2 regions of the Solibacillus sp. FSL H8-0538 genome follow, and region 1 is predicted to be linked to the other one. Evidence: riboswitches for the same ligand, from Rfam matches in the RefSeq annotation. Region 1 holds a riboswitch; the other holds the start of a gene.
The links. Region 1 has a riboswitch for thiamine pyrophosphate ahead of thiT (energy-coupled thiamine transporter ThiT). Riboswitches for the same ligand answer to the same signal wherever they lie in the genome.

Region 1 (8,257 bases):
TTCAGCTATCCAGAACAAGGAATTGAAACAGTGAATTATGCTTACATTCCTGCAAATCGTAACGTTGAATTCAAACTTTATTCTTATGGACCAATTACAAGTTTCTGGGTACCGCAATTAGGTGGTCAAAAATATGCCATGAGTGACATGGTGACAACTTTACACTTAGCAGCAGACGTTGAAGGCGAATTCTGGGGACGTAATGCAAACTTTAGTGGTGCTGGTGTAGCAGAACAAACATTCGAAGTGACGTCTATGTCACAAGAAAAATTCGATGAGTGGGTGAAAGAAGTTCACGAAACGGCTGAACCACTTTCAGAAGAAAAATTTGAAGAGCTATTAGAGCCAGGACATCTTGGTCGTTCAACTTACACAGGTACTCACCTAGAGTTTGCACCAGCTCCTGAGCACAATCATGGTAACTCAGACGCAGATGACACGGACCATAGTAATCACGAAGGTCAAGAAAATCATTCTTCACACTAATATAGGTAGTAAAAAGACTTTACTAGTCTGAGAGGAGTTACAACAATATGGAATTTTTTGAGCGCTTTATGGTACCACACCCAAGTTTCTTAATTTACGTATCCATGGTATTAATCGCTTTAACATCGATTGCAATTGTCGTAGGGATTACCTATTTCAAAAAATGGGGTTACCTATGGAGCGAATGGATCACAACAGTTGACCATAAAAAAATCGGTATTATGTACTTGCTTACTGCACTATTAATGTTATTCCGCGGTGGTGTAGACGCAATTATGATGCGTTTACAACTAGCAGTGCCGGACAACACATTTTTAGATGCACAGCACTATAACGAAATATTTACAACGCACGGGGTAGTAATGATTTTATTCATGGCGATGCCATTCATTACGTTCTTCTTTAACTTCCTAGTGCCATTACAAATCGGGGCACGTGACGTTGCGTTCCCACGTTTAAACAACTTAGCTTTCTGGTTATTCTTCATGGGTGCTATGTTATTCAACCTATCATTCGTTGTCGGTGGATCTCCTGACGCGGGTTGGACTTCATACTTCCCATTAGCAAATAACGAGTTTAGTACTTCAGTAGGTACGAACTATTATATGATCGCGATTCAAATCGCAGGTATCGGTACATTAATGACAGGTATCAACTTTATTACAACAATTATGAAAATGCGTGCTCCAGGAATGACATTATTCAAAATGCCAATGTTTACTTGGTCATCATTAATCGCTAACTTAATCATCGTATTTGCATTCCCTGTTTTAACAGTGGTATTAGCAATGGGTACGATGGACCGTCTATTTGGTACACAATTCTTCACAATCGGCAACGGCGGTATGGATATGTTATGGGCCAACCTATTCTGGGTTTGGGGTCACCCTGAAGTATACATTCTGATTTTACCGGCGTTCGGTATTTTCTCAGAGATTATTACAACATTCTCTCGTCGTAACTTATATGGTTACAACTCAATGGTTTGGTCAATGGTAATAATCTCAGTATTCTCATTCACAGTTTGGACTCACCACTTCTTTACAATGGGTCAAGGTGCAATGACGAACTCGATCTTCTCGATCACAACTATGTTAATTGCTGTTCCAACAGGGGTTAAGATTTTCAACTGGTTATTCACGTTGTATAAAGGGAAAATTGAGATGACAACACCAATGTTGTACACAATCCATTTCATTCCTTTATTCACACTTGGTGGTGTAACAGGGGTTATGCTTGCGATGTCAGCAGCTGACTACCAATACCACAATACAATGTTCTTAGTAGCACACTTCCATAACGTAATCATCCCTGGTGTTGTTTACGCGATGTTAGCAGGTTTAACATTCTACTGGCCAAAATTATTCGGCTTTATGTTAAATGAGAAAATTGGTAAAGCAACAGTTTGGGTAATGTCTACAGGTTTCTTACTTGCATTCATGCCAATGTATATCACTGGTTTAGATGGACAAGCTCGTCGTATGAGCACATACTCTGAGGCAACAGGCTACAGCACATTAAACATGGTGTCATTCATCGGTGCTGGAATCATGGCTATTTCATTCATAATGTTAGTTTGGAACATTTGGTACAGCTTCAAAAACTCTCCACGCGATATTGGTTCAGATCCATGGAACGCACGTGGTTTAGAGTGGGCAACACATACGCCAATTCCGGCTTACAACTTTGCAATTACTCCGGATGTATCAGAAAGTACTTCTGAAGCATTCTGGGATATGAAGAAAAATGGCACGAAACTTTTCAAAGGTAAAATTGAGAAAATTCACATGCCTAACTACTCTGGTCTTCCATTTATCATGAGTTGTGCATTCTTCTTACTAGGTTTTGCGATGATCTTTAGTATGTGGATTGTTGCAATCATTGGTTTCATTGTTATTTTAGGATGTATGGTATATCGTTCATTTGAAAAAGATGAAGGCTATTACATTCCAGCTGAAGAAGTAGAAGCAATTGAAAAACAATATGAAAAGCGAGGTGCAAAATAATGGCTCACATCGACCATTCTCGCCCGCTGGAGTATAGTACAGAGGAAAACCGTCTAAAAATCTTAGGCTTCTGGATTTTCCTTGGTGCCGAGATCATGCTTTTCGGTACATTATTTGCATCGTACTTTACTTTAGTTGATCGTACGGGTTCAGGCCCAATTGGTGCAGAGATTTTTGAAATCACACCGGTTTTAGCAGAAACATTCTTACTATTAGCGAGTAGTTTTACAATTGGTTTAGCAATCCATGCTATGCGTTTGGGAAGTAAAAAAGCAACACTTACATTCATGGGGATTACACTTGTTTTAGGTTTAGCCTTCTTGGGTGTAGAAATTTATGAATTCCAACACTATGTACACATTGGTGCAGGTTTATCAGTTAGTGCCTTCACTTCAATTCTTTTAACAACTCTAGGTACACACGGCCTTCACGTTACTTTAGGTTTCTTCTGGGGATTAGCAATCATCATCCAGATTTCTAAGCGTGGTCTAAACCATGTGACAGCAAATAAAGCGTTTATCTTCTCGCTTTACTGGCACTTCCTAGATGTTGTATGGATCTTCATCTTCAGTTTCATCTACTTGAAAGGAATGATGTAATATGGCAAAATTCTTTCCTATCGGTCAAGTAATGGGCTTTGTAGCATCATTAGTTTTAACAGCTGTAGCATTACTTGTTTATTTCACAGATATGTCAGTTTCAACTGGCATAATTGTATTACTTGTTACAGCATTCTTACAAGCGGGTCTTCAATTTATCGTGTTCATGCACGCTAGAGAATCAGAAGACTCTTGGATGATTTTCACAAAAATTGGTTACGGCGTTGGCTTAGTAGTCATTACAATAGTTGGTACATTACTTATCCTTCTTTGGGATATGTAATAGCCAAAACAACCACTTCGACAAATGTTCGGAGTGGTTGTTTATTTTTATGAGAAATCGGACTGGGGTATTATTAAATAAGAAGAAGGTTGCTGATAAATGGAGGCTCATACAGTTTGAAAAGGGGAAATTATAACGGAAAAGATAAGTTTTAAAAATGTCGATACAAATAATTGGGTCTTTACCAAAACATGTGCTTTTCTTTAAAAGAAAGTGTACTACTTTATAAGCACATGGAACGGAAGGCGGCAACTCCTGCGGGAAAAGCGTGAGCCTGGAGTGGAATGTGCTGTCAAGTACAGATTTTGGTGTATAGCCAAATAATTTAATAGGATTTTACAATTTAGAGGCACTTTTGAGAAGCATTGTTAATTGACAGTAAACACCCCCCCATGCTATTATTATCTCGAATTAAGGATAAATTAATTTGGAATAAATAAGGTGAGAGTTTAAATTTTTTTAAGTATATATCTCGAATTAAAGATAATGTAAATCGAACTATTTTTTAGGATATTTATATGAAAGAGGTGATTTTGATGAATCAAATTACAGGACATCATCATATTTCAATGATCACGAAAAACGCACAGCAAAACAATCAATTCTACAAAGACATCTTAGGATTACGTCGTGTGAAAAAAACGGTGAATCAAGATGCTCCGAGTATGTATCATTTATTTTACGGAGATTTAACAGGCAGTCCGGGAACAGAGCTATCATTTTTTGAAATACCAATGGTCGGAAAAACATATCGTGGAACGAATGCCATTACACGTATCGGTTTGTTCGTCCCTTCACTGGCGAGCTTAGCTTTTTGGAAAGACCGTTTTAAGCTTTTAAATGTGGAGCATGGGGAAATAACAAAGTACGCTGGTCGCGATGCACTGCATTTCGAAGATAGAGAGGGACTACAAATGGTCCTACTGAATCAAAACGGCGAGCAAGTTCCTGATTACTGGGCAGCGTGGGAACATTCGACTGTGCCAACTGAGCACCGAATTTTAGGAATGGGTACGGTTGAAATGACAGTACGATCTCTAGAGAGTTTAGCAAATACGTTAGAAAACTTATTTGGTTACGAACTAGCAAGCCGTTCAGAAAACATGGCACTTTACCAATCCATGAAAGGTTTAGGTTTTGGTGAAATTTTAGTTATTGAGAAGGATGGACCGAATGAAAAACCTGGTAAAGGAAGCATACATCATCTTGCTATTCGTGTAAAAGATGGTGCTGAACTACGCGCCTGGGAAAAACGGATTCATGACTTTGGCTTCACGATGTCAAAACTAACAGACCGTTACTATTTTGAGAGTTTATATTTTAGAGAGAAAAATGGTATTTTATTTGAACTCGCAACGGATGGACCAGGCTTTACGGTAGATGCAGCAGTGGAGAATCTCGGAAAGAAGCTTGATTTACCACCATTTTTAGAAAATAAACGTGCAGAAATTGAAGCACAATTAGCACCATTGGATTAAATAAAATGTAATTTAAAGGAGACTAGAGTAATGCACCATATTTATAAACAAGGAACAAATCCCAAAAAACCAGTTTTACTATTATTACATGGCACAGGTGGAGATGAAAATGGTCTACTAGCATTAGCAGACATCGTTGACCCAGAAGCAGCTGTTCTGAGTGTGCGCGGCAATGTGTTGGAAAACGGCATGCCCCGATTCTTCCGTCGTTTAGCAGAAGGTGTATTTGATATAGAAGATTTAATTTTGCGTACGAAAGAACTAAATACGTTCTTAGATGAAAAGGCTGTAGAATATGGTTTTGACCGAGGGAACGTTGTCGCAATCGGCTACTCAAACGGTGCGAATATTGCAGCAAGTCTGTTATTCCATTTTAATAATGCATTAAAAGGCGCAATCCTGCATCATCCAATGGTACCAAGACGCGGGATTGAATTACCTGATTTAAAAGGTACGCCTGTATTTATTGCTGCTGGTGTAAATGACCCGATTTGCCCGCAACAGGAATCAATAGATTTACAACAGTTATTAGAAGATGCAAATGCTTCTGTATCAGTGAAATGGGAAAACTTTGGCCACCAATTAACGATGAATGAAGTAGAAGCAGCAAAAGAATGGTACACTAATTTATTTTAAAAATAGAAGGTACAATACTGACATCTGTTCTCGCTATGATCATCATTTTTTTTCATGTTTCCAATCTTCAACAGTTGTAATCAATCGGAGTCTAGCTTTACGTGACTGAATTTTTAACACATGATTCGCATATTCGACCAAATCGCTATACGACTTATTCGCAAATAAGCGACATTAAGTAGTATCCTATCCATTTTGCACTTATTTTTGGATAAGTCGTATCTTCTTTTCGGTGATTTGACAAAATCGCTCGTCTTATTTTTAGAATTATTTTCGTCAAGTAGAAATTTGATGAAGCGCCAGTCTTAATTGCTAAAAAATTCAATCAGTGCTATAGTTACGATATTAAAATATTTGCGGGGGGACACTTCGGTGTTGAGAAGGCTAAAACCTGACCCTTAGAACCTGACAGTTAATACTGACGTAGGGAGCGAAGTACATACGCGTAATATACGCTTATTCTTTGTACATGAGGCTCTCCAACTTATTGGAGAGCCTTTTATGTTACTTAATTGTCTTGGCATTCGCACGTTCGACTTGAATTTGCTTTTAGTTCTTGTGTAACGAAGCGTGACTGCATTTTTCTATTGAATATTTTAATTGCGGGGGGACACTGTGGTGTTGAGAAGGTTAAAACCTGACCCTTAGAACCTGGAACAGTTAATACTGACGTAGGGAGCAATGATTTAAAACGCTTCTTTGTCATGTACAAAGAAGCGTTTTTATGTGGTTAAGAAAGTTCTACTTTCTTAACCACATAAAAAAAAGATATCAGCTCGCACAATTTTTTAGGAGATGTGTCTTACTAATTTGCACTTGCGTCTCCGAAAAGGAGGTGGAAATTTTGCGAAATAATAAACTACGTATGGTGACAGAAATTGCAATTTTTGCGAGTATTGGGCTTATTTTTGATCTATTAACATTTACGTTTATGCCGCAGGGCGGTGGGCTTAGCTTGATGATGTTACCGATTATTATCATGAGCTTGCGCTGGGGTGTAGGCGCTGGGATGACGACGGGATTTATTATTGGTGTACTCGGAATTGCGACGGGCGGTACGATTTATCACTGGGCACAGGCAGGTTTAGATTATTGCTTGGCTAGTGCGGTTGTTGGTGTAATCGGTGTTTTTCGTCAGCCAATTCTAAAAGCAAATCGTTTGGCGAAAAAGAAAGTTGTCACGTTTTATGTTGTCATTGGCGTACTTGTAAGTGGATTTTTAAAGTTTAGCGTACACGTTATATCAGGTGTTATTTTCTTTGCTGCCTATGCAGGAGATCAAAATGTTTGGCTGTATTCAATTATTTACAATGCCTCTCATTCGATTCCGTCACTTATTTTAACACTCATTTGTAGTGTGACCTTGCTTACGACGAAGGCACAGCTTATTCAAACACCGATGCACTATGTTGAGGTGAAATCATAAAGGGGGACAAATCAATGTCATTTTGTGAACAAGTAAGACAAGAAACAGATCTTTATTGGGAAGGGAGCTTCAACCATCCTTTTGTAAAAGGAATTGTTGACGGGACATTACCGTTAGAAAAATTTAAATTTTACATAATGCAAGATGCGTATTATTTAAAGCATTATACAAAGGTGTTAGCGATTGCAGCGACAAAAGCTGTGACAAATGAAGAAATCGAGTATTTCCTTGGACAAGCACGTGGTATTAATGAAGCAGAGCTTGAATTACACCGTACTGTTTTCCGTGAGCTTAATGTGACAGATGAGGAGCTTGATAATTTTGTACCAGCACCGGCTGCGTACAATTATGTGAGTCATATGTATAATGCAGCACAAAATGGGGACGTAGCGGAAGCGTTTGCGGCAATGTTCCCATGTCCGTGGCTGTATCAGGAAATTGGCGAGAAATACCGTGATGCCAAGCCAGGTGTGAAATTGTACGAGGAATGGATTGCGATGTATAGTAACGAAGATTTTAAAGCGACGATTGAAAAGCAAAAAGTAAAAATGGATCAATATGTATTAGAGCAACCGGGAAAACTAGCGATTTTTAAACAGCATTTTGAGAAGAGCTGCTATTACGAATGGAAATTTTGGGAAATGCCGTGGACAGTTGAAAACTGGCAAGATGAGGTGAAGCATTATGACTATGTATAAAATCCGTCTGCAACAGCCACTTGTTCACTGCATTACAAATTATGTTGTGACGAATTTCTCAGCGAATGGATTACTCGCAATTGGTGCGTCGCCGATTATGGCGGATGAAGTAGCTGAAATGCAAGATATGGCAAGCATAGTCGATACACTACTTATTAATATTGGTACGCTGAATGCACGAACGCGAGAAGCAATGCTTATAGCGGGTCAAACCGCAAATGGTCGCGGTATTCCGGTTGTGTTGGATCCAGTTGGTGTCGGGGCTACTGCTTATAGAAGAGAAACGGTGCAAGAGCTTTTAGAAAAAGTTCAATTTCATTTAATTCGTTGTAACGCTGGGGAACTTGCAGCAATTGCGGGAGTACCGTGGCAGTCTAAAGGAGTTGACAGCGGCGATGGCGAAATGGATATAGAGGAAATTGCCAAGCAGGTAGCACACAAGTACAAATGCCTAGTCATCGTTACAGGTCCAACAGATCTGTTAACGGATGGTGAAAAGACGTTGTATAGTTCTGGTGGAAATGCCCTAATGACGCAAGTAACGGGAACGGGCTGTCTACTTAGCGCAATTTGTGCAGCGGCACTTACGCTAGAAGGTGATGCACTATGTAACTTACAACAGGTGTTACAGGACTATAAGGAAGT
Region 2 (8,257 bases), 1.1 Mb from region 1:
TATTGTACCTCCAAATACTCAGTCTCTTTTTACTTCGGTTTATTTTAATATTTATTAACATTTATACATACTAGTATAATAGCTATTAATTTATTTTTCGACGAATTAATGTTTTTTCTTTCCAATTTCAACACTTTTGATTATATTGTATCAATATTATAAAAATTCCCCGTTCACAAATTGGAGTATTGATTCAAATGGAGTCTAATTTTGATGGGAAACTATTATTTTTCGCTGAATTAGTCGTAAAGTCTGTGTCAATCGAAGCTGATAGAGGTACTTGCAAACAACTTACAGAGGACTAGGACGCATATCGATACTATATGAAGAATAGTAAGGTAGATCATGTATTGCAAAGTAGAAATCTCTATTTTAATTTATAGTTTCTTCAAAATGTCGCCATACTTTACAGAAATTCTATGAGATTTCATTAATTTCTCCTACCAATTAAGTAATTACATAATGTATAATTGGTTGTAACGAACTTTTATATTCTTATATTCTGAAGGGAGCCCTGCAATTATGAATCATCATCATCCATTTAGTATTGAGTACTTTACAACTGTTTTAGGTTATTCAGTAGTTCTTTTAATCTGCCTTTGGTTCTTTATCCATTTCCTACGTGTAGGTTTAAAATCTGAAGAATCAGTTCACATTGATGCAAAAACTGGTAACTTTGCACCTGGTGAATTAGCTAAAAACCATCATTAATGTATTTAACAGTCGCTCTTGTAGCGGCTGTTTTTTTATTCCCTGCTTTTTGTTTACGGTTTTCACTATTTATAAGTTGTTTACCCTGAAATATGTTTTTATTATTTGAATTCTTAAAAATTTAATTTAAAATAGATTTTGTAAGGAAAGGGGTATCATAGTTATGTCTTCATTAAAAGAAATTTTAAGCTTCAACGACTCGTTTGTAACAGATAAAAAATACGAGCCTTTTATAACGACCAAATATCCAGATAAGCGTATTGTTATTTTATCATGTATGGATACGCGCCTAGTGGAGTTATTACCAAAAGCAATGAACTTACGTAATGGTGACGTGAAGATCGTCAAAAGTGCCGGTGCGATTGTCAATCATCCATTTGGTGGTATTATGCGTAGTTTACTTGTAGCAGTGTATGAGTTAAAAGCGGACGAGATTTACATTGTAGGGCATTATGATTGCGGGATGAGTGCAATTGACCCTGATCAAATGCTTGGCCATATGGTAGAACGCGGCGTTAAACAGGAAATCATTGATATCATTAGTTATTCTCGAGTTGATTTAAAAGAATGGCTACGTGGTTTTGGCGACGTGACAACAAGCGTAATGAAAAGTGTGGATTTAGTGCGTAGTCATCCGTTAATGCCTAAAGGAATACCAGTACACGGACTCGTTATTGACCCAAGTACAGGTAGACTCGATTTAGTAACGGACGGTAATACTGTTATTAGTAAATAATTGTACAGCGAATTGGTTACATGCCAATTCGCTTTTTTTACGAATGGCTAAATAAAATAACATTGTTTTTTATGGAATTAAACATTCCTAGCGAAAACATACTACAACTCTCCACGGCACAAAGAGCGAATTCGAACCACAGCGTTTAATAACGCCTTACAAAAAAAAAAGATTAGCGCTGGTAGCTAATCTTTTTAAAATCGTTCTGTAAAATGGCATACATATAATGGTCTACCCATTCACCGTTAATAAATAGCAGCTCTCTTAGTAAGCCTTCGCGTACAAGTCCTGATTTTTCAAGAACGCGAACAGAACCCTCGTTTTTCGGTGAAACATATGCCTCGATACGGTGAATATTAATCGTTTGAAATGCAAATTCAAGCACGAGCTTGACTGCCTCAGTAGCGATACCCCGTCCCACAAAGCTTTTATCAACGGAATAGCCAATGAACGCACTTGAATACGGCAAGCGCTTAATGGCATATAGCGAAATATGGCCGATTAATTGCTGTGAATTCATCTCATAAATGCCGAAAGAAAACTCCCGATTTGCATGCAACAGTTGCAGGCTCTCTAAAATCTTTTTATATTGCGCTTCTTCTGTGTAGTACTCATCTCGGTGCAGCGGCTCATACGTCGACCAAGAATATTTATTGTTCGCTAGTAACTCCGCTAATTGTCTCGCATCGGATTCTATAAATGTGCGTAATGTACATTGGTCACCGAATAGTCTAATCACGCGATCACCCTTTTTCTGAAATAAGCCCCATAAATTCCTTAACATCTTTTCGCACAATACAATTCCTTTCTCCCAATGGGGATGTTCCGTAATAGCTTTTCCTAGTTACGCCATCGCTAATCCTTCGGTAAAGGCTTCTGCTGTGCTTCCCCCATTAATTCCTAATTTTTTTGCTCCTATCATTTCTACGAAGGATAAAGCAGTTTCGTTCACGTTCATTGTGAGTCGACGATTTATCCTATGCGAGAAACGTTGTGCATATGTACGAAAATCTATGCACTCATGTTGAATCCATTGACATAGTTAGTGAACATTGTAATTTCAATAGCATTTTGTGAAGCTATTTACTTTTCTTTTTCGCATTATTTTTCTTTTCTTTTTTATCTTCTTCTCTTTCAATTGTCTCTTCTGGTACTTCTAGCGCTTCTAATTCCGCTAGTGCTTCTGAGGCCTCTTTATGTGCCTCGTCGAATACATTCGTTATATGTAAGCCACGGCGAGCAGCTTCCTTTTCAATATGTGCGATTGTATCTTTTAATACTTGTATACGTGCATATTGCTTATCATTACCTGGAATTAAAAACCAAGGCGCCTGCTCAGAGTCCGTTTTTGCAAACATTTCGTCAGCGGCTTCACTATATAAATCAAATTTTTCACGGTTACGCCAATCTTCCTCTGTCAGCTTCCACGCCTTGTATGGATCCTGTGCTCGGGCATTAAAGCGTTGTAATTGTTCGTCAGCATCAATATGAATCCAAAACTTGATGATAATATAGTCCCCATCTGTTAATAGTTGCTCGAAATTATTAATTTCATTATAAGCACGCTTCCATTCTGTTTCTGTCGCGAAACCTTCAATACGTTCCACTAGGACGCGACCATACCACGACCGGTCAAAGATAGAAATTTGTCCATGCTGTGGAAGCTTGCGCCAGAAACGATGCATATAGTTATAACGAAATTCATGTGCTTGTGGTGCTGAAATTGGATGTACAATGAGTCCACGCGGGTCAATGCGTTCTGTTAGGCGTTTAATCGCGCCACCCTTACCAGCTGCATCCATACCTTCAAATAATATAATTAAACCAATTTTATTATTGAATAAAAACTGCTGAGCGTTTAACATTTCATACTGAAGAACTTTTAATTTTTTCTTATACATTTTTTTGTCTAGTTCAAGCGATAAGTCGAGATCTTTGATTTTTTTCATGTATATCATTCCTCCTTGTTAAGATACTTCCATTTTACTGTAAAATAGGTGTAAATGGTATTTGTTGTTGAAAACTATAGGAATGTATATAATTTTATTGAAAGGAGAGGACGTTATGGATCGCATCGTTTTGCTTTTTACGTCTCTTATTGTAATAGCAACATTTACGACTTGCGCATATTGGTTTGAATTAAACGGACAAGCAACGATTGAAATTTTAAATCGTTTACCGATTTTATTCTTACCTGCTAGTTATGTGTATATGCTATGGATCGTAATATTCGTTAGTTTATTCGTTTGGATGATAAACTACTATAAAAACCGACATACGCCTTTACGTGTATCTACACTGCAAACGGCTTTATTTGTTTGTATTAGTGTTTTACAAGTTGCCACTTTATTTACATGGCATAGTGAGCTCTATATCGCCTCGATTACATTCTTGGCACTACAACTCCTCTCTATGTTCGGACTTTATATGACGTATCCTCTTAACAGAGAAGGTATTCACTTACGTATGCCAATTGCTGCACTTTTAAGCTGGTCCTTAATGTTATTTTTAGTCTTTATTCGTTATATTCATGTCTTTTTCGAATGGCCAGACTTCGGCTTCAGCAACGCCTTATGGGCAGTAATTATTATGACAATTGGTACCGCATTTGCACTTCATTTACGCTATCATCATTTCGATATTATTAGTCCACTTGTCTTTATTTGGAGTTATATTGGCATTATTATTGCTTATGGTTTTGAAGAGCTACTCGTTTCAACTGCCGCGTTCTTTTTATGCGGAGTGATGATTGTCGGCATTATTTTTATGAAAAAGACACATCTCGCCCTGAAATAAAGCAAAACATTCTTAAACACTAAAAAAATCGTAGCGCCTAAATGGCGTCTACGATTTTTTTAGTCTTCTGATTAGAAAGACACAACTCGCTCAAAATAGGGCGAGTTGATGTCCTTACTTATGTGGATGGGAAAGTTATACTTTTTCATCCAATAAAGTTAAAATTATCGGTTTATCCTTTGTTACAATAATTGAATGTTCAATTTGTGCAACTAATGATTGATCTGGTGTAACGAATGTCCAGCCATCACCTGATTCAACGATATGCTCTGCTTTTGCTGAAATGAATGGCTCTACTGCTAACACCATACCTTCCTTCATAATCGTCGTATCCCAAGCATCATAATAGTTTAAGATGTGATCAGGTGATTCATGAAGTGAGCGACCCAGACCATGACCAGTTAAGTTCATAATGACTGTTAAGCCGTGATCACGTGCTTCACGTTCAACTGCTTTACCAATTTGGTTTAATTTTGAACCGGCTTTTATTTTCGTTATCGCACGATCTAATGCTGATTTTGCTACCGCACAAAGCTTTTCTTTATCCTCATAGCCTTCACCAATAACGAATGAAATCCCTGTATCTGCAAAGTAGCCATCTAAAGAGCCTGATACATCAATATTAACAATATCGCCTTCTTTGATAACTTTAGAACCCGGAATACCATGCGCTACTTCGTGGTTTACACTAATACAAGTGTAGCCCGGAAAATCATATTCGCCTTTAGGACCTGAAATCGCACCAGCCTCCGCAAACATACGGCCTGCAATTTCATCTAATTCCAGTGTTGTTACGCCCGGTTTTGTCGCAGCCTTCATCGCTTCACGAATTTCCGCACAAATACGGCCGATTTTTTTAAATGCTTCTATTTCTTCTTGAGTTTTTACAATCATGTTAAACGTCCTTCCTGTAACAATGTCTACCCTTTACTATAACATAATTAAAATCTGTTGTAGTAACGCAAAATCTCGTTAAGTCAAACATCGTTGAAGCTCTTTTTATCATACATTATACGGGAATAACCTTACATATCAATTCAATAAATGCTTAATTACAATGTATGTTCTTAGCTTATCTATGGCTACCTCACAAGCGGCAAAAATTAGAAAAACACATCTCGCCCAAAATAGGGCGAGATGCTGTCCTTTCTTATGTAGATATGAAAGTTATACTTTCTTATCTACCAAGTAAAGTGTAGTTCGCTATAAAAAACGAACTACACTTTTTATCATTTTGCTTGTAGAAGCTTTGGTGCAGAAGTAAATAATAATACTGCAACAATAGCTGTTAATATTGTCGCCGGAAGCATATACGTTCCATTATAAATTATCGAATACGCCCATACATTTTGGTCTCCTGCATATTCCGCAAAAAAGATAACGCCTGCTAATGTATGCGCAACGTAACGTAAAAAACCACCTAAAACCGTTCCGATCACGATAAAAACAGCAATTTTTGTTTTATCTGCCCTTGCTGCAGCCGTTAATAATGGTTGGCGTACAATTCCAGCTAAACCAACGACAGTAAAAGCAATGCCGTAATCTAGTAGTGCCTGCGCCCAGTGTAAAATGTACGCACCGAACATCATTTGAAGTACGCCAATGAGTAAGCCCGTTGCGAGTCCTGCTGATAGTCCCCAGCGAATGGACATTAATATAATTGGCACCATGACTAAGCTAATGGATCCGCCCTGTGCCCAAAGCGTAAATGTTAATTGGTCTAAAATAATGCCGATTGCTGCGAAAATCGCGATTTCTACGAGCATTAATAAACGTTTGTTGTTCATAACAAATCTCCTCTCTTTTTTCCGATGTAGGATTTGAGAAGGAATAGAAACTGCAAAGCCTGACGACAATTAGAAAAGCACATTCGCGCATGTATGAGCAATAACTCAGCGTCCATACGACATTATCGATAGTACTGACATCGTGTCAGCCTCAACCTAGATGGTGTGACTCGAATGGCTAGACAATAAAAAAAACCGACATCAGGACAGAGCCTGACGTCGGTTAGAAGTCGGTTTCTATCCACATCCCTGCGCAAGTGTTAACTTACAGGTTCGAAGGGTCAGTACATACGTGTACAATCTCAGCCGACAAATCGGCCCCCCTTGTGGGCATACATCTTAAATTGCTAGAACATACTCATTGTACTGAACGCAGCACTATAATTCAACAACAGATTTTTTTGTTTTCATTACGAATCTTTTTGTTTGCCCTATTCGTATAATTTACAAAGGAGCTGATTTTTATGGACAATACGAAAGGCTTGAGCGCACTTAATTATTTTAGCATCTTTTTTGCGCCATTTTTATTACCGATTATCGTCTTTCTAATTTCTCAGGATGAAGAGGTTCGTTATCATGCAAAACGTGCGTTATTATCACATGTAATCCCATTTGTTATTGGTATAATTATTGCTGCCTTTTTCTTATTTACAGTCATCCTTAGTGGCAATGAACCAAATTGGGGTGACACAGTTTTTACGTCTATGTTCCTACTGATGGGCTTATATGCATTAGCCTCATTCTTCATTGTTATTTGGAATGTCATCCAAGGTGTTAAAGTATTGCGCTAATGTTCATAGACACTAAAAATTAGGGTATATTAAACTAATTAAACCATTATCTAAAGGAGTGCAAGCACTATGAATATTGGAAAAATTTTTAAAACGGCCGTAAAAGTTGCCCCGATTGTTTATCCAATCATTAAAAAAATTGTCATTAATAAATCAGCCCTGTCTAACTCTACTACAACAACTCGCAAAAAATAATTAGAAAGAGGTAGCCCTTCGCAACGTGCGAACAAGCTACCTCTTTTTTATTTAATCACAATGGAAGTACGGCTGTAGCCTTCTTTCAGCTTTTCAACATGAAGGATTGCTGGCATTGCGGCTTTTAGTTCTGCAACGTGCGAAATAACTCCAATTAATCGACCTGTTTGCTGAAGATCAATTAAAATATCTATTGCTTTACGCAATGATTCTTCATCTAATGTACCGAAGCCTTCATCAATAAACATTGTGTCAATATGCACGCTCCCTTGCACCCCTTGAATAACATCCGCCATTCCGAGGGCTAATGAAAGTGAAGCATTAAATTTTTCTCCGCCTGATAGTGTTTTGACATCGCGTGTTTGACCTGTATTGCTGTCAAACACATCAATACTTAAACCACTTTGTGCATTCCCTTCTTTTCGCCCTGTACATTGTAAATAATATTGTCCGTCTGATAATATACGTAAACGCTCATTCGCTGCTTGCGTTACTTTTTCCAAATAGCCAATTTGAGCAAAGCGTTCAAATGAAATTTTATGTTCATTTTGACCACGTACTAAATCATAAACATGCTCAACCTTTGAGAGCTTTGCTTTGGATTCTTCAATTTCCTGCGCTACCTGTAATAAACTTGTTAAAGTAGAGCGGCATTGCTTTTCATAGTTTTCATTGTTTTTTAATGCAGACAGTACATCTTCTACTTGTCTATTTACTTGTTGTAGCTGTTGTTCAAGTTCGTTTAAATCCACAAGCTCTTTACCTTCTAATTGTGGCATATCCTCATTAATCTGCACTGTTAATGTGTGCAATTGTTGTTTATACTCTTCCAACGCTTTCACAATTGCTTGGCGCTCTTCTACACGTAGCTTTGCCTGACTATATGCCTCTGGTGTTATAAAGCCTTCTGTTTGGAGAGCTTTATTAAAGCGTTCCTTCGTCTCAACTATTTCATTTTGCAATTCTTTCAGACGGGTCCCTACATTCATTAAGCTCACTTTACATTTTTCTTGGTTTACTTCAGCTTGCTGTAGCTGTATTGTTGCCGTTTCAAATGCTTTTTGTAATAAAGTTAATCGAGTTTTTTCAGATTGCAATGCGTAATTAACATCTTCTACGGTTTGATATTGTGGGAGCATGGCTTGTTTACTTTGCGCTAGCTTCCCTTGTTCCTGCGCTAGTTCTGTTTCGTTTTTGCTTAGGAATGTACGCCCATTTTCTATACGCACCTGCAGCTTTTC

Region 2: linked by a shared signal. The riboswitch ahead of thiT (energy-coupled thiamine transporter ThiT) and the one ahead of thiT (energy-coupled thiamine transporter ThiT) in region 1 are both predicted to bind thiamine pyrophosphate.

The regions. Positions count from the first base shown of each region.
Region 1 is NZ_JBBOPI010000001.1:2,157,149-2,165,405, reverse strand. Features, by position in the region: gene qoxA (cytochrome aa3 quinol oxidase subunit II) at 1-486, shown strand, start outside; gene qoxB (cytochrome aa3 quinol oxidase subunit I) at 534-2,492, shown strand; gene qoxC (cytochrome aa3 quinol oxidase subunit III) at 2,492-3,091, shown strand; gene MHH87_RS10205 (cytochrome C oxidase subunit IV family protein) at 3,093-3,374, shown strand; gene MHH87_RS10200 (ring-cleaving dioxygenase) at 3,911-4,852, shown strand; gene MHH87_RS10195 (alpha/beta hydrolase) at 4,883-5,488, shown strand; TPP riboswitch at 5,837-5,935, shown strand; TPP riboswitch at 6,083-6,183, shown strand; gene thiT (energy-coupled thiamine transporter ThiT) at 6,333-6,914, shown strand; gene tenA (thiaminase II) at 6,929-7,612, shown strand; gene thiM (hydroxyethylthiazole kinase) at 7,599-8,257, shown strand, end outside.
Region 2 is NZ_JBBOPI010000001.1:3,223,793-3,232,049, forward strand. Features, by position in the region: gene MHH87_RS15540 (hypothetical protein) at 523-711, shown strand; gene MHH87_RS15545 (beta-class carbonic anhydrase) at 875-1,447, shown strand; gene MHH87_RS15550 (GNAT family N-acetyltransferase) at 1,620-2,231, opposite strand; gene MHH87_RS15555 (polyphosphate kinase 2 family protein) at 2,527-3,396, opposite strand; gene MHH87_RS15560 (hypothetical protein) at 3,512-4,243, shown strand; gene map (type I methionyl aminopeptidase) at 4,379-5,137, opposite strand; gene thiT (energy-coupled thiamine transporter ThiT) at 5,473-6,030, opposite strand; TPP riboswitch at 6,260-6,365, opposite strand; gene MHH87_RS15575 (DUF4870 domain-containing protein) at 6,495-6,821, shown strand; gene MHH87_RS15580 (hypothetical protein) at 6,891-7,016, shown strand; gene MHH87_RS15585 (SMC family ATPase) at 7,064-8,257, opposite strand, start outside.